DNA from 2 places in the Streptomyces sp. NPDC048411 genome. Region 2 is predicted to be linked to the other one. Evidence: riboswitches for the same ligand, from Rfam matches in the RefSeq annotation. Region 2 holds a riboswitch; the other holds the start of a gene.
The links. Region 2 has a riboswitch for ZMP and ZTP ahead of glyA (serine hydroxymethyltransferase). Riboswitches for the same ligand answer to the same signal wherever they lie in the genome.
Positions count from the first base shown of each region.

Region 1: another riboswitch for ZMP and ZTP. It lies ahead of AB0915_RS28220 (bifunctional 5,10-methylenetetrahydrofolate dehydrogenase/5,10-methenyltetrahydrofolate cyclohydrolase); the one in region 2 lies ahead of glyA (serine hydroxymethyltransferase).

Region 1 covers NZ_JBEZKL010000101.1:3,158-13,601, forward strand. Annotated here, with positions in the region: gene AB0915_RS28210 (ATP-dependent DNA helicase UvrD2) at 1-694, opposite strand, end outside; gene AB0915_RS28215 (glutaredoxin domain-containing protein) at 827-1,084, shown strand; gene AB0915_RS28220 (bifunctional 5,10-methylenetetrahydrofolate dehydrogenase/5,10-methenyltetrahydrofolate cyclohydrolase) at 1,375-2,238, opposite strand; ZMP/ZTP riboswitch at 2,279-2,376, opposite strand; gene nudC (NAD(+) diphosphatase) at 2,475-3,422, opposite strand; gene AB0915_RS28230 (dipeptidase) at 3,466-4,860, opposite strand; gene AB0915_RS28235 (UvrD-helicase domain-containing protein) at 4,871-8,323, opposite strand; gene AB0915_RS28240 (ATP-dependent DNA helicase) at 8,755-10,444, opposite strand, start outside.
Region 2 covers NZ_JBEZKL010000005.1:56,521-66,964, forward strand. Annotated here, with positions in the region: gene AB0915_RS03390 (HEAT repeat domain-containing protein) at 1-292, opposite strand, end outside; gene ligD (non-homologous end-joining DNA ligase) at 420-1,307, opposite strand; gene AB0915_RS03400 (Ku protein) at 1,378-2,436, shown strand; gene AB0915_RS03405 (S53 family peptidase) at 2,544-4,493, opposite strand; partial or broken gene AB0915_RS03410 (hypothetical protein) at 4,849-5,328, opposite strand; ZMP/ZTP riboswitch at 5,457-5,582, shown strand; gene glyA (serine hydroxymethyltransferase) at 5,622-6,896, shown strand; gene AB0915_RS03420 (hypothetical protein) at 6,975-7,130, shown strand; partial or broken gene AB0915_RS03425 (DNA-binding protein) at 7,117-7,245, shown strand; gene AB0915_RS03430 (contact-dependent growth inhibition system immunity protein) at 7,455-8,111, opposite strand; gene AB0915_RS03435 (RNase A-like domain-containing protein) at 8,125-8,424, opposite strand; gene AB0915_RS03440 (hypothetical protein) at 8,508-9,071, opposite strand; gene AB0915_RS03445 (RNase A-like domain-containing protein) at 9,099-10,444, opposite strand, start outside.

The sequences.
Region 1 (10,444 bases), on a different contig from region 2:
TGAGGAGCAGCACGTCCTCGAAGTCGATCACCGAGCGGTCGCGCTTCAGCTGCTCGTACATCGCGTAGATCTGGGAGATCTCGGCGGTGTCGCGCGGGGCGTCGCGCTGGGACTTGGCGACCACGGCCGGATAGTCGGCGGGCACGGTCTGCGTGACCTTCGCCCACTCGATCTCGCTGGTGACGTCCCGCAGCTCGTTGCGGTCGAGCCGGATGCGGCAGCGGGCGGCGGCCTCGGCGACCAGCTGGACCTTGCGCTCCACCAGCCTCGGCAGCTCACCACCGACTGCTTTCGGCCAGAAGTACTGGAGCTGGCGCAGGGCGGCGGAGTGGAAGGTCCGCGCCTGCACCCCGGCGGCGCCGAGCTGGCGGAGCCGGCCCCGCATCTCGCCCGCGGCCCGGTTGGTGAACGTGACGGCCAGCACACTGGTCGGCTGGAGTATTCCGGCGCGCACCCCGTACGCGATGCGGTGCGTGATCGCTCGCGTCTTGCCCGTACCGGCTCCGGCCAGCACGCACACCGGGCCGTGCAGGGCCAGGGCGACCTCGCGCTGCTCGGGGTCCAGCCCGTCGAGCACGGCGTCCGCCGACTCGGGGACCTGCGGGAAAAGAGAGGAATGCGTTGCTGCTGTCACCCCGCCATGCTGCCAGGTCGGGAGAGGCGGACGCGGAAGTTGTCCACAGGGGGGCAGCATCCGTCGTACTAATGCGGAGTCGGCGGCGGGAATGGTGACCAGGTCACGTACGTTCCACTCCCTGCGGGGAACCGCATGGGCGGCTTTTCCGCAGTCGTGAGTGAGACGAACAAGACAGAGGAGCGCGAAAACATGCCGGGCACTGTGACGATGTACAGCACCACGTGGTGCGGCTACTGCCGTCGGCTCAAGGGCCAGATGGACCGCGAGGGCATCACGTACAACGAGATCAACATCGAGCAGGACCCGGCGTCCGCGGCCTTCGTCGAGAAGGCCAACGGGGGCAACCAGACCGTCCCGACCGTGCTGGTGGTTCCCCCCAATGGTGGCGAGAACATCGTCATGACGAACCCGAGCCTGGCCCAGGTGAAGCAGGCCCTCGCGGTCTGACGGCAGGTCTGGCCGCTCGGCTGTCGTCGATCGTCGTGGTCGACTCCATGCGGGTCAGGTGCCCGCGATCTCCCAGCAGGGTCGATGCGGGCCACGGGTAGAGATCATCGGCCCAGAACGTCTGCTTCGGGCACACTGGGCGAGCGATTCCCGCGCCTCGCGGCAGCGGAACGCCCGCACCAACGCGCCTTGCAGACACACCCGCCGCCTTCCGGTCCGCCGGAAGGCGGCGGGCGTGTCCGTGCCCGCGAGCCGGCAGCCGTTTTTCTGCCGGGCAACCGGGCGTCAGCTCACGCCGCGGCCCCGAGCTGCAGGGCGGCCGCGGCCACTGTCTGTTCGAGAAGGACCGCGATGGTCATCGGTCCGACGCCGCCCGGGACCGGAGTGATCAGCCGTGCCCGCTCGGCGGCGGTCTCGAAGTCGACATCGCCGACGTTGCCGTCGTTGTATCCGGCGTCGAGCACCACCGCACCCGGCTTGATGTCCGCACCGGCGATGAAGCGCGGCTTGCCGACCGCGGCCAGCAGCACGTCCGCCTGCTGGACGATCGACGGGAGGTCGGCCGTCCGTGAGTGACAGTACGTCACGGTGGCGTCCCGGCCGAGCAGCAGCATTCCGGCGGGCTTGCCCAGGATGGCGCTGCGGCCCACGACGACCGCGTGCTTTCCCGCGAGGTCGACCTCGTACGCGTCGAGCAGGCGCATGATGCCGCCGGGTGTGCAGGAGACGAAGCCGGGAAGGCCGAAACTCATCGCCGCGAACGAGTGCATGGTGACCCCGTCGACGTCCTTGGCCGGGTCGATCGCTTCAAAGGCGGCGCGCTCGTCGATGTGGGGACCCACGGGATGCTGCAACAGGATGCCGTGCACATCGGGGTCGTTCGACAGTGCGGTGACCGCGTCGACCACGTCCTGTGTGGTGGAGGTGGCGGGAAGGGCCACGTGCCGTGACGCGATGCCCGCGCTTTCGCAGCGGCGGCGCTTCATCCGGACGTAGGTCACGGACGCCGGGTCGTCGCCGACCAGCACGGTCGCCAGGCAGGGCGCCTTCCCGGTGCGCAGCCGGAGTTCCGCCGCCGTCGCGGCGCTGGTCTCGATGATGCGGCGGGCAAGGGCGGTGCCGTCCATCGGACGGGCTGTCTGTGTCTGGGCCACGCTTCACTCCTGAGCGTCACTAAGGATCACGAGGATCACGATGAATCGCCCAGGCGCACGGCATCGACGGTTGTCGAGAGTTTCCGTCGGACCGCTCCCCGGTGGTGCTCCACCTCAGCGCCAGTCACGGCCCAGGGCCAGATTAACGGACAGAGCGCCCTGGGGGAGGAATCAGGCGGCAGTGACGGGCGGACGACCCGGCCGCGCGTGCCCCGTCGCCCGCCCCGCACTGTGCGTCAGCCCACGCTGCCCGGCTTCGGGAGCGGTTTGCCGTACCAGAGCTCGATCAGACGAGCCGCGATCGAGATGCCGAACGGGGGCAGGATCTCGCCCGATTCGAAGGCCGCCGTCAGGTCCTCGCGGGAGAACCAGCGCGCCTCCTCGATCTCCTCGCCGTCGACGTTGATCTCCGACGACGTGGCCCGCGCCATGAAGCCCAGCATCAGGCTGGACGGGAAGGGCCAGGGCTGGCTGGCGATGTACTCGACCTCGCCGACCGTGACACCCGCCTCCTCGAACACCTCGCGGGCGACGGACTGCTCGATCGACTCCCCGGGCTCGACGAAGCCCGCGAGCGTCGAGAACCTGCCCTCCGGCCAGTGCACCTGACGGCCCAGCAGGGCGCGGTCCTGGTCGTCCGTCACCAGCATGATCACCGCCGGGTCGGTGCGCGGGTAGTGCTCGGCGCCGCAGGCCTGGCAGCGGCGGATGTGGCCGGCCGCCGCGATGACGGTGCGTTCACCGCAGCGGGAGCAGAAGCGGTGCAGCCGCTGCCAGTTCTCCAGCGCCACCGCGTGCGCCATCAGCCCCGCGTCGCGCGGGCCGAGAAGCAGTCCGGCCTCACGCAGCCCGGCCGGGCGGGCCGGCTGATCCATGCGGCCGGGCAGTGAGTCCTTCTGGAGCGCGAAGTAGCTGACGCCGTCCACGTCGGTGCCGAGGAAGTAGCGGTGGGTCTCGGTGACCGGGGCCTCGAAGGCCGGGGTCATGACGATCTCCGTGCCGCCGTCTGCGGTGTCGTCGATCAGCACCTGCCCGCCGGAGACCACGAAGACCCGGGTGGTCGGGTGGCTCCAGGCGGCGGAGAGCCAGGCCTCGTCGAGGCGGTGGTGCGCGGCGCGGTCGATGCCGCTGGGCGCGGTGAGACCGATGGGCCGGTCCGTGGTGGCGTTGTCGAAGGTGCTCACAGGTGCTTCCTACTCCCCGGGACGGATCGGGTGTTCAGAGGATTCAGCGGAGTGCGGCGGACAGTTCGCCCCAGAGGTGGGCAGTTGTCTGCACGCCCTTGAGCAGGAGGTCCAGCTCCACCTTCTCGTTGGGGGCGTGCCAGCCGTCGGACGGTACGGAGATGCCCAGGAAAAGAACGGGGGCGCCGAGCACGTCCTGCAGGTCGGCGGCGGGCCCCGAGCCTCCTTCGCGGGTGAAGAGAATCTTCTGGCCGAAGGCCCGTCCCATGGCGCGGGCCACCGCCTGCAGGGCGGGGTGGTCCAGCGGAGTCAGGCACGGGCGGGTGGCGGGGGCGAAGGTGATCCGGTGGCGGATGCCGGCCGGGAACTGAGCCTGCGCCCAGGCCCGGACGGCCTGTTGGACGTGGTCGGGGTCCTGGCCCGCGACCAGCCGGAAGCTGATCTTCACAAGGGCGGAGGACGGAATGATGGTCTTGCTCCCGGCGCCCTGGTAGCCGCCACCGATGCCGTTGACCTCGGCCGTGGGGCGCGCCCAGATGCGCTCCAGCGTGGAGTAGCCGGCCTCGCCCGTCGCGGCCTGCGACTTGGCGGTACGCAGCCAGCCGGCCTCGTCGAAGGGGAGCTCGGCGAAGAGGGCGCGCTCGGCATCGGTGAGTTCCGTCACGCCGTCGTAGAAACCGGGGATCGCGACCCGGCCGTCCGCGTCGTGCAGCGCGGCGACGAGGCGGGCCACAGCGGTCGCCGGGTTGGGGACGGCGCCGCCGAACGATCCGGAGTGGATGTCCTGCTCGGGGCCGTGGAGCTCGATCTCGCACTCGGCGAGACCGCGCATGCCGGTGCATACCGTCGGGGTCGTCTCGTCCCACATGCCGGTGTCGGAGACGATCACGGCGTCGGCGGCGAGGCGCGCGGCCTGCTGCTCGACCAGGGCGCGGAAGTGCGGGGAGCCGGACTCCTCCTCGCCCTCGACGAGGAGCTTGAGGTGGACGGCGGGAGTGGTGCGGCCGGTGGCGGCGAGGTGGGCCCGGACGCCGAGGGTGTGGAAGAACACCTGGCCCTTGTCGTCGGCGGCGCCGCGGCCGTACATCCGGCCGTCCCGGATCACCGGTTTGAACGGCTCGGTGTCCCAGCCGTCCTCCCGGGCGGCGGGCTGCACGTCGTGGTGGCCGTAGACGAGGACGGTCGGGGCGTCCGGGTCCTCGGAGGGCCACTCGGCGAAGACGGCGGGGGCGCCCGGCGTCTCCCAGACCTCCGTGACCGGGAAGCCGGTCTCCTTGAGCTTGGCGGACAGCCACTCGGCGCTGCGCCGTACGTCTTCCTCGTGCTGCGGCTGGGCGGATACGGAGGGGATGCGCAGCCACTCGGCAAGGTCGTCGAGGAAGGCTGTGCGGTGCTGTTCGATATACGTACGGACGGCGCTGTCCGGGGTGTCGCTCATGGTCTTGAGCCTATCGGCCTGCGGGAGGTGGCTCGTCCCGCAGGATTTGTTCGAGCTCGGCCCGGCCGGGGAGATCGGTGGGGTGGACGGCCTCTCCGGTGCGGACGAAAAGGAACGTGGTGGTGACGGAGTCGAGCGGCACGTCGTGCAGTTCGGCCCAGGCCAGGCGGTAGACGGCCAGCTGCAGCGGGTCGGCCGTGCGGACGGGCGAGGTGTCTTCGTGGCCGTGGGGGGTGTGACGGGTCGTCTTCCAGTCGACGATCTCGTAGGTGACCCCGTCCGCATCTTCCGTGCGGTACACGGCGTCGATCCGGCCCCGGACCACGCGGCCCGCGAGCGTGATCTGGAACGGTGTCTCGACGCGATACGGGGTGCGGTGGGCGTACGGGGTGCGCTCGAAGGCCTCCTTGAGTGCGGCGAGGTCGGCCTCGTCCGCAATGTCGATGTCGCTCCCGTCGCCGCCGGGCAGCTCGTCGGGGCCGAGCATGGGCAGCGGCAGCTCCTCGAAGCGGGCCTCCACCCAGGCGTGGAACCTGGTGCCCCGGCGGGCCGCGGGCGCGGGCGGCCGCGGCATGGGCCGGGCCAGCTCCTGGGCGAAGCCGTCGGGGTCGTCGGCGAGCCTCAGCAGCTGCGTGGCGGAGAGCGAGGCGGGCACCAGGACCTCGCGCACGGTGGTGCGGGCGCGGCGCAGCTCACCGGCGAGCGCATCGAGGTCCCGGTCCCAGGAGGCGAGGGTGCGGGTCTCCTCCGGGGTGAGCCGTGAGGGGGTGCGGGCGGCGGGGACGTGGGGGGCGGGGTCCGCGGGAGGTTCGCTCGACAGGGAGTCCCAGGCCGCGGCCTCGTCCGGGTACGCCTCGTCGTCCGGGTACGGCTCGTCATCGGCATACCGCTGGTCGTCCGGTGCCACGGGGTACGCCCCCGGCGCCGCACCCGCCGCCGACTCCCCCGCCAGTGTCTGCAGGTGGGCCAGCACCGTCTCCGCGGCCGCCCGGCGGCGGGCCAGCGCCGTGTCGTCCAGCGGGAGCGGCCAGGGGTGGTCGGCGGCCGCCTCCGCAAGGGCCGGGTTCTCCTCGTCCTCGGCAGGCTCGTCCGCCCATGCCTCGATCTCGCCGTGTCCGGCCGCGCAGTGCTCGTAGAGCGCCCGCAGGAAGTCCGACGGGCCGCGCGGCTTCTTCTGGGACGGCCCCCACCAGTGGCCGGAGCCGAGCAGCAGGCTGCGCGGCCGGGTGAAGGTGACGTAGCCGAGCCGGAGTTCCTCGGTGTGCTGGTGCTCCTTCATCTCCTCCTTGAAGCCCCCCAGCCCCTTGGCGTCCCAGGAGTGGATGACGGGCAGGGTGGGTGCGTCGCCGCGCAGGGCGTGCGGAAGGACCTTGGGCTGGGAGGTCCAGGCGTCACGGGACTGTCCGCTGGGGAACTGTCCGGTGACCAGGCCGGGCACGGCGACAACGTCCCACTCCAGGCCCTTGGACTTGTGGGCGGTGAGAATCTTGACGGTGTTCTCGCCGCCGGGCAGTGCGTTGTCCAGGCCCTTCTCGTACTGGACGGCCGTGCGCAGGAAGCCGAGGAAGGCCAGCAGCGTAGCCTCGCCGTCGACTGCGGCGAAGCGGGCCGCGACGTCCAGGAAGTTGGCGAGGGTCTCGCGGCGGCGGGCGGCCAGCGCGTGCGGCGACGCGGAGAGCTCGACTTCGAGACCGGTGGTGGCGAGGACCCGGTGCAGGACGTCCATGAGCGGGTCGGCCAGCGAGCGGCGCAGCTCGCGCAGTTCGGTGGCGAGGCGGGCGAAGCGGACGCGTGCCTCGGCGGAGAACGGCAGCCCGTCGTCCTCCGTACCGCTCGATTCGAGGAAGGTGTCGAGGGCGTCGGCGAGCGAGATCACCTCGGCCGGGTCGATGCCTTCGACCGCCTCGGCGAGCCGGCGGTCGGGATCGAAGTCGTCGTCGTCCGCATGAGCCGCGCGGTGGACGAGGAGGCGGGCGCGGCGTCCGAGGAGGGCCAGGTCGCGGGGGCCGATCCGCCAGCGGGGCCCGGTGAGCAGCCGGACCAGGGAGGCGTTGGCGCCGGGGTCCTGGAGGACTTCGCAGACTGCGACGAGGTCGGCGACCTCGGGCAGGTGCAGCAGCCCCGAGAGGCCGACGACCTCGACGGGGATGTCGCGGGCGACGAGCGCGGCCTGGATCTCCGGGAAGTCGCCCGCCGTACGGCACAGCACGGCGATCTCGCCGGGTTCCTTCCCGGTCCGTACGAGATGGGCGATCGAGCCGGCGAGCCAGTCGATCTCTTCGGTGTGGGTGCGCAGCAGGGCGCAGCGGACGATGCCGTCGCGTTCGGCGCCCAGGGCGGGGCGCAGCGCTTCGACGCCCTCGTGCATGGCGCGCAGCGGCTCGGCGAGTCCGTTGGCGAGGTGCAGCAGGCGGCCGCCGCTGCGGCGGTTCTCACTGAGGGAGTAGCGGGTGGCGGGGGCGCCGTCGGTGTGCGGGAAGTGGTGCGGGAAGTCGTCGAGGTTCGCGACGGAGGCACCGCGCCAGCCGTAGATCGCCTGGCAGGGGTCGCCGACGGCGGTGACGGGGTGCCCGGACGCGGTGCCGTCGGGGCCGCTGCCGAAGAGGGCGGAGAGGAGCAGGCGCTGGGCGACGGAGGTGTCCTGGTACTCGTCGAGCAGGACGACCCGGTACTCGTCGCGCAGGATCGCGCCGACCTCGGGGCGGGTGAGGGCCAGCTCGGCGGAGAGGGCGATCTGGTCGCCGAAGTCGAGGAGGTCGCGGCTGCGCTTGGCGTCGCGGTAGCGCCGGGTCAGTGAGAGGAGTTCGCGGCGGGCCTCGGCGGTCTCCGGGATCTTGCGCAGCTCGGCGTTGGTGAGCCGGGCCGTTGCGAGCGCGCGAAGGAGTTCGGTGTCGTACTCCGCGAGCTGCTCGGGGCGTACGAGATGCTCGGCCAGCTCGGCGTCGAGTGCCAGCAGATCGCTGACAAGCGTGGGGAACGACCTGGTCAGTGCCGGGTACGGGCCCGGGGCCTCGCGCAGCACGCGGGCGGCGAGCTGGTAGCGGGTGGCGTCGGCGAGGAGGCGGGTGGTGGGTTCGAGTCCTATGCGCAGCCCGTGCTCGGTGAGGAGCCGTCCGGCGAAGGCGTGGTACGTGGAGATGCTGGGCTCGCCCGGCGGGTTGTCCGGGTCGATGGCGTCCGGGTCGGTGACCCCGGCGGCGACGAGTGCCTTGCGGACGCGCTCGGCGAGCTCGCCCGCAGCCTTGTTCGTGAACGTGAGCCCGAGTACCTGCTCCGGGGCGACCTGCCCGGTCCCCACCAGCCACACCACGCGCGCCGCCATCACCGTGGTCTTCCCCGACCCGGCTCCGGCCACGATCACCTGCGGGGCGGGCGGCGCGGTGATGCAGGCCGTCTGCTCCGGAGTGAAGGGGATCCCGAGGAGCTCCTTGAGCTGCTCGGGATCGGTGATACGTGAGGACACCCCACAGAGGCTAACCGGGGGCACCGACAACGTGCGGGGTCCGCGAGGAGGCCGGGACGTGCCTCGCCGGGAGGCCACCTGTGGTCCAGGTCGGCCGCTGACCGCGGCGACGGCATCTGATCGCCTCAACAGCCTTGCGAGGAAGGCCACCTGGGGTGTCTGCCGAGTGGGATGCGGGACGGGTTGAGCACGAGACGGGCCGGCTGAGAGCGTCCGGGCACCCCGGAGGCAGTTGTGGCCTCCGCCACTGGCCGCTCCGGGGCCGCCCCTCGACCCGTGGCGCGCCCGCGCGCGGATCGCACGGTGAGTGGGGTGATCGCAGCGGATGGCCGGGACCGGAGCATCCTGCGGGACTGCCGCCTCAGGGTTGTCGCCGGCCGCACGCCCACGACCGCTGTGGTTCAACTCGGCCGGCCGGAGCCGCAGCCCGGTCACTCCAGGATGTGCCGGCCCTCGGGCTGAGCGCTGCACGAGGCCCGGAACGTGCAGTGGATGCAGTGCCGGCCGGTCGTGGGTGTGAAGCGTTCGTCCAGGACCCGGCCCGCGGCGGTGGCCAGCAGGTCGGAGACCCACTCGGTGGTGGGCGGTTCCTGGGCCTGCACCTTGGGAAGGGCGTCGCCGCCCTCCTTCTTCGGTGCCGGCTGCCGCAGCTGGACCAGTTCGGCGCCGCCGGGGGCGGGGCGGTGGCCGTCGAAGATCTCGTCGACCGCCCCCTCCCGGACGGCCAGCTGGTACACGGCGAGCTGGGGATGGCGGGCGACCTCGTCCTTCGTCGGGGACTGCTTGCCGGTCTTGAAGTCGACGACGTACGCACGGCCGTCGGCGTCCCGTTCGACGCGGTCCATGGAGCCACGGATCCGTACCTCGTACTCCCCTGCTTCGAGCGTCACGTCGAAGTCGTGCTCGCTCGCGGCGGAGGTGCGACCGGTGCGGTCCATGACATGCCAGCGCAGAAAGCGTTCGAGGGCGACCCTCGCGTGTTCCTTCTCCTGCTGCGACTTCCAGGGGGCGTCGAAGACCAGCCCGTCCCAGACCGAGTCGAGGCGCTCCATCAGGACCGCCAGGTCGGCGGGGGTGCGGCCGGAGGCGACCTCGTCGGCGAGTACGTGCACGACGTTGCCGAAGCCCTGCGCGGCCGTCGCCGGGGCGTCCGCCTTCACCTCGCGGCCGAGGAACCACTGCAGGGCGCAGGTGTTGGCCAGCTGGTCGAGTGCGCTGCCGGAGAGCGCCACGGGGTGGTCCCGGTCCCGGAGCGGGACGGCCGAACGGGTCGGCTCGTACAGCCCCCACCAGCGGTACGGATGGGCCGACGGCACGAGCGGCTGCCCCTCGTCGTCCGTGAGCGCGGCCAGCCGGGCCAGCCGGTGGGCGGCCTCGTCGCGCAGGGCGTCGGAGGCATCGGGGTCGACGGTGGTGGCGCGCAGCTCGGCGACGAGCGCGGCGACGGCGAGCGGGCGGCGCGGGCGTCCGGTGACGTCGCGGGGTTCGATGCCCAGCTCGGTGAGGAAGCGGGACGGCTGATCGCCGTCGGCGGCGGGGGCCTTCACCGCGGTGACGATCAACCGCTCCCGTGCGCGGGTCGCCGCCACGTAGAAGAGGCGTCGTTCCTCGGCGAGGAGGGCGCCCGGGGTGAGCGGTTCGGCGAGGCCGTCGCGGCTGATCCGGTCCGCTTCGAGCAGCGAGCCGCGGCGGCGCAGGTCCGGCCAGAGCCCCTCCTGCACCCCGGCGACGACGACCAGCCGCCACTCCAGGCCCTTCGAGCGGTGCGCGGTCATCAGCCGTACGGCGTCGGGGCGTCCGACCCGCTTGGAAAGGGTGTCGGCGGCGATGTCCTGGGCGTCGATCTCTTCGAGGAAGTTGAGCGCGCCGCGGCCGCCGGTGCGTTCCTCGGCGCGGGCCGCGGTGTCGAAGAGCGCGCAGACGGCGTCGAGATCGCGGTCGGCGTTGCGGCCGCCCGCGCCGGCGCGCAGCGCGGCGCGTTCGAGCCGCGCCGGCCAGGGGGTGCCCGCCCACAGCTCCCACAGGGCCTCTTCGGCGGTGCCGCCGCCTTCGAGGAGTTCGCGTGCCTTGCGCAGCAGCGCGCCGAGGCGCTGGGCACCGCGGGCGTAGGCGGGGTCGTGT
Region 2 (10,444 bases):
CGTCGTCCTCGTCCAGATCGATGCCGCCGATGCTGGTGAGCAGCTCGACGATGCTGCCCCGGTCGTGGATCCCCGGGTCCACGACCAGCTCGAAGAGGAAGGGAATGCAGGCGAGTGTGCAGTCGTACACATCCCCCTGGTGGTGAACGGCCCCGTACATACTGTCCAGCGCCTGTTCGCGCTCCGCCGGATCGGCGGACGCGAGCCCCCGCAGCAGGCCCGGCACGTCGTCGGCAGGCCCGTAAGCATGCTCCATCGAGGCCCAGTCGACCTCGTCGATCCCCGCGAACATGCCGTCGCCTCCCCGCGCATTCACGTATTGCAGTGTCTGCGCAGAGTGTGCACCACGGCCCGGACAATCCACCCGCCGCATGCACCCTTTTGCTTGCAGACATGGCAACGGCCGGATGCGTGCGCCATCAGGGCAGCGGCCGGGCCCGGTTCGGATTGATGAGCGGGCCGAGCAGATCCCCGTACCGCTCCAGCCGCCCGGCCATGTCACCGGCCAGAAAGACCAGTTCGGCGGGGCTCCGGCAGTCCTTGACCTCCGCCCAGGTGACAGGCGCGGACACGGTCGGCTCGGCCCTGGCACGCAGCGTGTACGGGGTGGCGGTCGTCTTCGCCGCCGCGTTCTGGCTGAAGTCGACGAACACCTTCCCCGGCCGCAGCGCACGTGTCATCCGGTGCACCACCAGCTCCGGAAGGTCCCGCTCCGCCTCCACCGCCAGCTGTTTCGCGTACGCCGACACCCGATCGGAGGAGGCCGGCTCCAGCGGTACGAGAACATGCAGCCCCTTCGATCCAGAGGTCTTCCCGTACGCGAGCAGCCCGTCCGCCGCCAGCCTTTCGCGCAGCCACAGGGCCACCGCGCAGCACTCCACGACGGTTGCCGGAGCCCCCGGATCGAGGTCGAACACCATTCGGTCGGCGATCCCCGGCCTGTCGGCCTGCCACTGCGGCGTATGGAACTCCACCACCAGGTTCGCCGCCCACATCAACGACGCCAGATCCTGGATGAGCACCTGTCCGGCCTGCTGCGCCATATGCCGCGGCACCTCGGCGATCCGTACCCAGGACGGGGTGCCCTGCGGGGGGTTCTTGGTGAAGAACCGCTGCCCGTCCGGCCCGTCCGGATAGCGCAGGAAGGACACCGGCCGGTTGTACAGATGCGCGAGCAGGGCTCCCGCCGCCGTGGCCGCGTAATAGTGCAGCACCTCGCCCTTGGTGGTTCCGGTGGCCGGATACAGAACCTTGTCGAGATTGCTGAGCGCCAGGCGCCGCCCCTCCACCTCGGTGATCGGCGTCATACGATAAGAATCACATGAATTTGGTATCAACGGTGATCTATCGGTATTTCCATGGACAAAGGGGTGAACGGTGAGGTCCATCTGGAACGGCGCGATCTCCTTCGGGCTGGTCAGCATCCCCATCAAGCTGGTCAACGCCACCGAGAGCCACTCGATCTCCTTCCGCCAGATCCACCTCGCCGACGGCGGCCGGATCCGCTACCGGAAGGTCTGTGAAATCGACGAGCAGGAAGTGACGGCCGCCGAGATCGGCAAGGGGTACGAGGACGCGGACGGCTCGATCATCCCGATCACCGACGAGGACCTCGGCTCGCTCCCGCTTCCCACCGCGAAAACGATCGAGATCGTCGCCTTCGTGCCCGCCACCGAGATCGACCCGCTCCAAATGGACACGGCGTACTACCTCTCCGCCAACGGAGTCCCCGCCGCCAAGCCGTACACGCTGCTGCGCGAGGCCCTGAAGCGGAGCCAGAAGGTGGCCGTCGCCAAGTACGCGCTCCGCGGCCGGGAGCGGCTCGGCATGCTGCGCGTCGTCGACGACGTGATCGCGATGCACGGCCTGCTCTGGCCCGACGAGATCCGCGCCACCGACGGTGTGGCCCCGGAGACCGACATCACGATCCGCGAAGCCGAACTCGACCTGGCGGACGCCTTGATGGCCACGCTCGGCGAGGTCGACATGGATACCCTCCACGACGACTACCGCGAGGCGGTCGAGGCGCTGATCGCCTCGAAGGCCTCCGGCGAGGCACTCGAACCGGCAGCATCCGGCGACATCGGCGGTGGCAAGGTCATCGACCTGATCGCGGCACTGGAGAGCAGCGTCCGGGCGGCGAAGAAGGCCCGCAGCGAGGAGGTGGAAGAGGCGGAGGAATCCGAGAGCGCACCGGTGGCCGAGGTGACGTCGCTCGCCACCCGCAAGAAGAGCGGCGGAACCGGCGCGAAGAAGAAGGCCTCCGCGACCGCCACCCCCCGGAAGACCGCCGCGAAGAAGTCGACACCGGGCAGAACCCCGGCAAAGAAGACCACCGCACGGTCGACCACGAAGTCGACCGCGAAGACGGCGACGAAGAAGACCGCGAAGACCACGGCCAAGAAGGCAACCCCCAGGAAACGCGCCTCGGCCTGACGGGACGCCGGCAGTCGCTGCCGCCGGGACCGGGCGTCCGCAGGGCTGCCACGCAGGACTGCCCCGGAGCCGAAGCCCCGGAGCAGTCATCGCGTCGAGCTTGTGCGTCAGTGCCGGCGGTACGAGTTCACGTATCCGGCTGCCGGAGTCCCGACACCCGTCACGTCGTCGTATCCCTTGACCGCCTTGAGCGAGGCGTCCTTGCCGAGGCTGCGCACCGACGTCAGCAAGCCGTCCGCCGCGTCGGAGCTGTTGGCGAAGTCGACGCGGGCGACCGCGAGGTCACGCTTGGCACCCAGCGGGTGGTCGGTGACATCGTGGTACGTCTTCGAGCCGTACCGGGCGTAGATCGCCGGGTTGGCGAAGCCGAGCGGCCGGCCGTGCTGGGCCTGCTGCGCGAGCGCCTGGACGCCCGCGATGACCGGCGCCGCCAGCGACGTACCGCCGATGCGGTACTCGTCGTAGCCGAGGGAGCCGTCGGGCAGCGTCTGCGTCTGGCCGACCAGGAAGCCGGTGTTCGGGTCGGCGACCGCCGCGATGTCCGGGGCGGTACGCATCCGGGCCTTGCCGTTCGCCCGCGCGAGCGAGTCCGGGACGACACCGCGCTGGTAGAACGGCTGCTTCACGGTCGAGCTGGTGCCGCCGCCCGCGCCCGAGGTGTACGCGCCGGGGAAGCCGGTCCAGCTCTTGCCGTCGGCGGCGAGGGACGCCTTCAGCGTGCCCCAGCCGGTCTCCCACTGGTACGTGTCGTGCTTGCCGACGGCCAGTGAGGTGCCGCCGACCGACGTCACCCAGGCAGAGTTGGACGGGACGTCGATCTGCTTCGTGCCGGTGGACGCGACGTTGTCGCCGTCGTCGCCGGAGGAGAAGTAGAAGCCGATGCCCTCGACCGCACCCATCTTGAAGACCTGGTCGTACGCGGCTGCGACGTCCGGGGTCTCGTTGGCCTCGACGTCGCCCCAGGAGTTGGAGACGATGTCGGCGAGCCGGTGGTCGACGATCTTGTTGAGCGAGTCCAGCAGGTCGGCGTCGTAGCAGGACGCGCCGCCCACGTAGACGATGTTGGCGGCGGGCGCGACCGCGTGCACGGCCTCGACGTCGAGGGTCTCCTCGCCGTACCAGCCGGACGCCCCGCACTCCTCGGTCTTCGTATAGTCGTCCGGCAGGACCTGGCTGAGCTGCCCGTGCCTGTACGGGGCGTCGCCGTTGCGCTTGGCGTACTCGGCGGCGTCCTTCGCGATGGTCGGCGAGGCGTACGCGTCGGTGATCGCGACGGTCACGCCCTTGCCGGTCCATCTGCCCGCACCGTACGCGGCGCGCAGCTGCTTGCCGGTGTAGCCCTTGATCGCGTACGGGACCTTGGAGCCGTACGCGCTCGGCAGCGTCGAGGCCGTCCTGGAGCCGAAGTACGAGGAGAACGGACCGGAGTTGCGGAACACCGCGTCCGGCGGTGGCAGCGTCTCGTCGTGGCTCGACTTGTGCGGCGCGTTGTCCAGACCGGAGACGGCGAGGACGGCGTCGCTCAGCGCGGCCGGGACGGAGGCCGTGGAGGACGGGGCGCGGTAGGTCCGGCTGCCCTTGCGGTAGTTGCGCAGCTGGGTGCTGAACGCCTTCTCGGCCGCGGCGACGTCACCGGTGGCGGAGACGTAGTGCTGATGGGCGCCGGTGACGGTCAGCCCGCTCGACTTCAGCCACTGAACGACCTGGTCGATCTGGTGCTGGGTCGCCCCGAAGCGGGCCTGCGCCTCCTTGGCGCTCAGGTACTTCCCGTACGAAGGGGACTTCGGGTCGGACACGGCGGCGGCGTAGGCGGCCAGCCCCTTCGCGTCCCGGCCGGCCAGATGGACCCGGACACTCACCTTTCCGCTGTCGGCGGTGGCCCCCTGGTCGGCCTTGGCCGTGGCCCAGACCGGCTTGGTGCCCTGCAGAGCATCGCGGCCGGCGGGTGCGGAGTCCGCGCTGGCGGACGGTATGCCGAGGGCGAGTGCACCGGCGAGCAGCGGCAGTGTCGCTGCCATGCTCAGCCCGGCGCGACGTCTGGCACGACTGGTTCTCATGAAACCCCCTGCGATGTGGTTCTTCGCGTGTGGAGCATGTGCCGGATGATGTGCACATGTAAGCCGCCACTCTGGCGAGGAACCCTTTACGTAAGGGGCATGCGTTCACCAAGAAACTGTCAAGAGGAGCCGTGCGAAGGGCATTTCGAGGTGAAAGTCCGGAAATGCGTGCAGCCGGGAGGGTACTGCTCCGGCCGTCTTTGACCGGTTGTCCGCGCGTGTCTGTCCGGAAAGGGGCCATTGCCTCGCGAACGGGACTGCTCCGCCGGACCGCAGGAGAACCTGAGGACGCGCCGGTGCGCAGGATGCCGGCCGAAACGGAAAGGGGACCCAGTGACCACGCAGTCCGCAGGGATCACCGAGAAGAACCCGCTGGCGCAAGGCTGACGGGATTGGTCAGGGAGGGCAGCCAGCCCGTACGAGCTCTCGACGACGTACGTACAACTCGTATACGTGTAGCCGGGTTTGATCCGCGACCCGGACGAGTAGCTGTGGACGGCCACGCTCGCACCCGTGCCGTGCTTGTACAGGAAGTGGTACTCGCCCGCAGGAAGCCGCAACCGCGCCTCCGGATAGTTCCTGCCGCCGGACTTGCAGGCGAGCGACGACCCGCTGCCCTCCGAGGTGTACTGCCGACAGCTGCCGCACCCCTTGAGTGAGACGCGGCCGTGACCGGACCGGTGTAGAGGATCTCGACGCCGCTCGGGGCGTCGTTGCTGATCACGAGCTCCGTCCGGGAACCGCCCGGACTCCCGGACGGCGGCAGCCGCCTGCCCGCCGCGGGCCGGTCGGCGGCGATCTCCGCGGCGATGGCGATGTCCCGGGCGTGCGCCCGCCGGCGCGGCACCCCTGACCGCGCCCGGCCCTCCCGCCATCCTCGCGGCCACGAAGGGTGTCAATCGGGGTGAAACATCCACGAACGGCCCATCACACAGCTCCCCGGGCCGCCCCCGTCAGTAGACTGAGAGGCGCCGCGACTGGCGCGCATCCCGGCAGGGGTGATCCGTGGAACCGACCACGAGGAAGCGGCACACTCCGGGCCTGCCTGGAGGCGTTACCGCCGGAGAGCCGTCCGCCTGGGCAATCCGGGTCCACGCCGCAGCCATGCGCCAGACCCGGGAGGATCCCGTGACGACACCCGAGAACCGCCGCCCCGCACTCACCGCCACCGACCCGGAGCTCGCCGCCCTCGTCACCGCGGAGGAGCAGCTCCAGGCCGACACCCTTCGCCTGATCCCCAGTGAGAACTACGTCTCCGCAGCCGTGCTGGAGGCCTCCGGCACAGTGCTCCAGAACAAGTACTCCGAGGGCTACCCCGGCAAGCGGTACTACGAGGGCCAGCAGATCATCGACCAGGTGGAGACGGTGGCCGTCGAACGGGCCACCTCCCTCTTCGGCATGGACCACGCCAATGTGCAGCCGTACTCCGGATCGCCCGCCAACCTCGCGGTGTACCTGGCTTTCCTGCAGCCCGGCGACACCGTGCTCGGCATGTCGCTGCCGATGGGCGGCCACCTCACACACGGCTGGGGCGTCTCCGCGACCGGCACCTGGTTCCGCGGTGTGCAGTACGGCGTCCGCCGCGACACCGGCCGCATCGACCTGGACGAGGTCCGCGACCTGGCCCGCGCCGAGCGCCCCAAGCTGATCTTCTGCGGCGGTACGGCCGTACCCCGGACGATCGACTTCGCCGGCTTCGCCGAGATCGCCCACGAGGTCGGTGCCGTCCTGGTCGCCGACATCGCCCACATCGCGGGCCTGATCGCGGGCGGCGCCCACCCCTCGCCCGCCCCGTACGCCGACGTGGTCTCCACCACCACCCACAAGACCCTGCGCGGTCCGCGCGGCGCGATGCTGCTGAGCCGGGCGGAGCACGCGCGCGCCATCGACCGCGCCGTCTTCCCCGGCCTCCAGGGCGGCCCGCACAACCAGACCACGGCGGCGATCGCGGTGGCCCTCAAGGAGGCCGCGACCCCCGGCTTCGGCGACTACGCCCACCAGGTCGTCGCCAACGCCCGCGCCCTGGGTGTGGAGTTGGCTTCCCGCGGCTTCGACCTGGTCTCCGGCGGCACGGACAACCACCTCTTGCTGATCGACCTCACCGGCAAGGACGTACCCGGCAAGATCGCGGCGAAGGCCCTGGACCGGGCCGGCATCGTCGTCAACTACAACGCCGTTCCGTACGACCCTCGCAAGCCCTTCGACCCGTCCGGCATCCGCATGGGCACCCCGGCCCTGACCTCCCGCGGGATCCCCGCCTCCGAGATGGGCACGGTCGCGGAGTGGATCGACCGCGTCGTCGAGGCGGCCCGCACGGGCGACGAGTCCGCCGTCGAGAAGGTGCGCGGCGAGGTGAAGGCCCTGATGGACGCGTATCCGGCGCCGGGTCTGCCGGTGGCGTGACCTGACCGCGTGATGTCCGCCGGATCCCGCACCCCGGGATCCGGCGTCCGTCACCGGCTCGGCCGTACGGTCCTGCCGGTGGCAGACCGCTGGGGTGTGGACAACCGTCCGGCCGGAGTCGGGAAAACGGTCTGGGCGGAACTGGTGGCCCCCGGCATCGTCCCTGCACCAGCAGAGACCGAGATCGCGGCGGTGACCGTCCGCCCCGGTCAATCCGTCCGCCGTCCTGTGTGACCGCACGGTCGCCACCTGGCTCGCCCTGGCCCGCACCGACGACCTGCGCGTGATCACATCCGCGGCCACCCTGGCGGAGGTGGTTCACCCGCGCACCAACCGCCCAGCCCTGGAATGATCGAGTACTTACCGGTGTGCTCGCTCATGCCATCCATCCCACCTGCGATCCTCCCGATGCTCCGGTGGAGCTGGACAAAGGGGATCACCCCGCCCCTTTCCATGCGCGCTCGCGCCCTCCATGTGTCCCGTAACGCGGGGCGCCGTGCGGCAGCCAACTGGTAGCGCCCGCTTCGCCTCGGGAAAGCCACAGGTCAGGGGGCTGGATCAGATGCTGGACAGCGTCGTCGCCAGCGACTGGAACCAGGCGCCGTAGGAGAACGGCTCGGGCGGGCCTACCTCCATGCCGAGTTCGGCGGCTGCCAAGGCGTAGTCCCCCTCGTCCAGGGGGAGGGTGAGCAACTCGTGGAGTTCGCCCACGAGGCGTGCGACCAGTTGGGGGTCGGTGGTGGCCGCGTAGTCGGCGGCGGCCGCGTCGTGGTCGGGGAACTCGTCGACGATGTCCTGCGAGAACCAGCCCCCGAGCAGCTGCGCGGTCTCCGGGAAGCGTGCGTGCCACTCCCAGTGAGTCTGCGGGGACGACGGTTCCGGGACGTCGCCTTCCTCGATGCTCTTCTTCAGGTGGTCGGCCAGCACCATCAGCCAGCCGCCGATCTCCGACTGGGGCATCCCGGTGTCCGGGATCGCGTAGAACTCGCCCAGGCCGTGCCGGATGCGGCCCGGAGGGTTGCGGCTGTACTCGCGCAGCTGGCGCTCCGCCTCCGCGATGGCCGAGGGGCGGGTGTGCCAGGTGCGACGGAGGTACGCGTCCAGCGCGCGGCTGCGCCGCTCCGGGGTGTCGTCGGCCGGCTGCCCCAGGTACGCGCGCATCACCTGGTCCAGCTCGCCGTACCGGCGGTCGTGTTCGAGGGGCTTCATGGACATGTGCGTGCGGCCCCTACAGGTAGAACGGGACGGTCGTGTGGACGACGAAGCCGTGCGGGCTCGACGGTTCGCGGCGCAACACCACGCGCGCCGCGCGGACATCGACGGGCCCCTGCCCGGCCAGCAGGTCGGCCTCCAGCTGGACCCGGCCCACGGGATCCTCGCGGGAGGGCCAGGCGGCCTCGATGGTGAGGCGTGCCCGGGTGCCCTGGGCGAGCCAGCGGTGGACGGCCTGCTCGTTGGCGGTCACCACCTGCTGGGTGGCCCATTGGGCGGTCTCCCGGTCGGGATAGGAAGCGGAACGGGTCAGCACGGGGGAATCCTCTCAAATCACCTGGTCAGGAGCTGCGCTCATTCGGATCGGCATTCGGATCGGCAGCCGGGTCCGCAGGCGGATCAGTAGTCGGAGAAGTTCCAGAACATGCCCACCTCGGTGTCCGTGACGACGACCAGACCGTAGTCCTCCGTGTAAACGCTCAGCAGGCTGTACCCCCAGTTCGGCGTCGTGAAGTCGAGCGTGCCAGGCACAGGGCCGGGCCTGCTGACGTTGGTGTGATAGGTGGCCTCGTCCCCGTAACGCGCGAGGATCGTGCGCGCCATCGCCCGTAGCTCCGCCTCGCTCTCTGTGAAGCGCTCCAAGTTGGACAGGGTGCAGCAGTCGTCCGTGAGGGCCAGCAGCAGGTTCTCGGCGCTGGCCTGGTTGATCTCGTGGAGGCGCTGCGCGACGTACTCCGGGGAGTGGACGGCGAACGGGTACGTGGGGAATCCCTCGCGCTCCGGGCTCTGCGCCGCGTCGTCGAGACCGGCCCAGCCCCGAGGGTCCGGGACGGCCCGGGCCATCAGCGCGAGGACGTCGAGGATCCAGTCCTCGTGGCGACGCGGGCCCGTGGCGTCGTACGGGTACGCGTCCTCGTACAGGTGGCGTACTGCGGCTTCCCAGGACGCCTGATCGACGGACATGTGGTGCTGGCCTTTCTCGGCGGGGCGCTAGGACTTGGAGGGCATCGACGTCATGACGGTGAACGGTGGGGTGCGGCTGCTGTCGTACCGGATTCGCGTGTCGATGCCGTTCACGTCGTACGCCTTGGCGTTCAGGCCGCCCTGCTTGTACCCGGACAGCGGGTCGTTCGGGTCCACCGGCTGCTTGCTCACGCTGCGGCCACTGGTCTCGCCGTTGGGCGCCGTCGCGTAGAACGACTTGACGTCGCCGTCGGACGCCGGCGGTGGGCCCTTGATCCACGCCTCGATGGCGGCCTTGTTCTTGTTGAGGGTGTACTCGGTCAGCTCCTCCGCGCGCTGGTAGTTCGGGAAGGCCGAGGAGCCGCTTGGCATGGGCTTGCCATACGGCCAGGCCTGCGTCGGGCCGTTCGACTGCTGGTCGCGCAGGCGCTGCGCGAGCTGCTCGTCCGTCTTGCCGACGTGCTTGTCCAGGGTATGGCCGTCCGCCATGTACTCGTTGGCGGCGAGGTTCAGGTCGTAGTTGCCGTTCGAGTCGACCTTCAGCCAGACCTGCGAGTCCTTGAACTCCTCCAGGGCCCGGGCGCCGAAGCCCTGCGCACGGGCGACGCCGGCCTCGAACTTGGGGGCGCTCAGGTACGCCTCGTCCAGCGGCTCCTTCAGCGCCTCCATGCGGGTGGTCAGACCCGCCAGAATGCCGGTGTACGTGTCGACGATCCCGTTCAGCTTGGCCGTGTCGATGTTCAGCACGGTCTTGACGTCGAACGACAGGACCAGGCCCGCACCCTTGCCGATGACGGACGTGACGGTGCTGAGAATGCTCTTGGGGTCCTTGGGCTTGGCCAGGTCCTCGATGATCTCCTTGGCGGCCTTCCACATGGCGCGGTGGAGCTCGTCCGCGACATCGCGGTTCAGGTCGACGGCAGCTTCCGCGTACTCGCGCAGGATAGTGGCGATGTTGTCGGCCGTGTCCTTCAGTACGGCCAGCACCGGCTCGCTGCCCGTGGGCACGCGGGGCGTGCCTGGACCGGAGCCGGCCGTCTGCGCCCACTGGTAACCGTTCCGCTGCTGCCCCCAGGCCGTCGCGCCCCACAGGGCGCTGCAGAAGGTCCGCATCGCGGCTTCCCAGTCGGCCTGCTGGTGGTTGGTGATGGCGCCAACGGCCTGGGTGAGTTGGTCCGCCCCCAGCGACGCCGTGATGGAGACGCTCATCCAGCTGTGGCACAGGGAGTTGAGGTAGTGCTGCTGCGGGAAGGGGTGGACGTCCGCGACCTTGCCGACCCGGAACACGTGCTTGCACAGGGGCTGGAGGACGTCCCGGACGATCTCCGGGATCCCCTCCATCAGACCGCGCAGGATGTCGTCGCCGTCGTCGT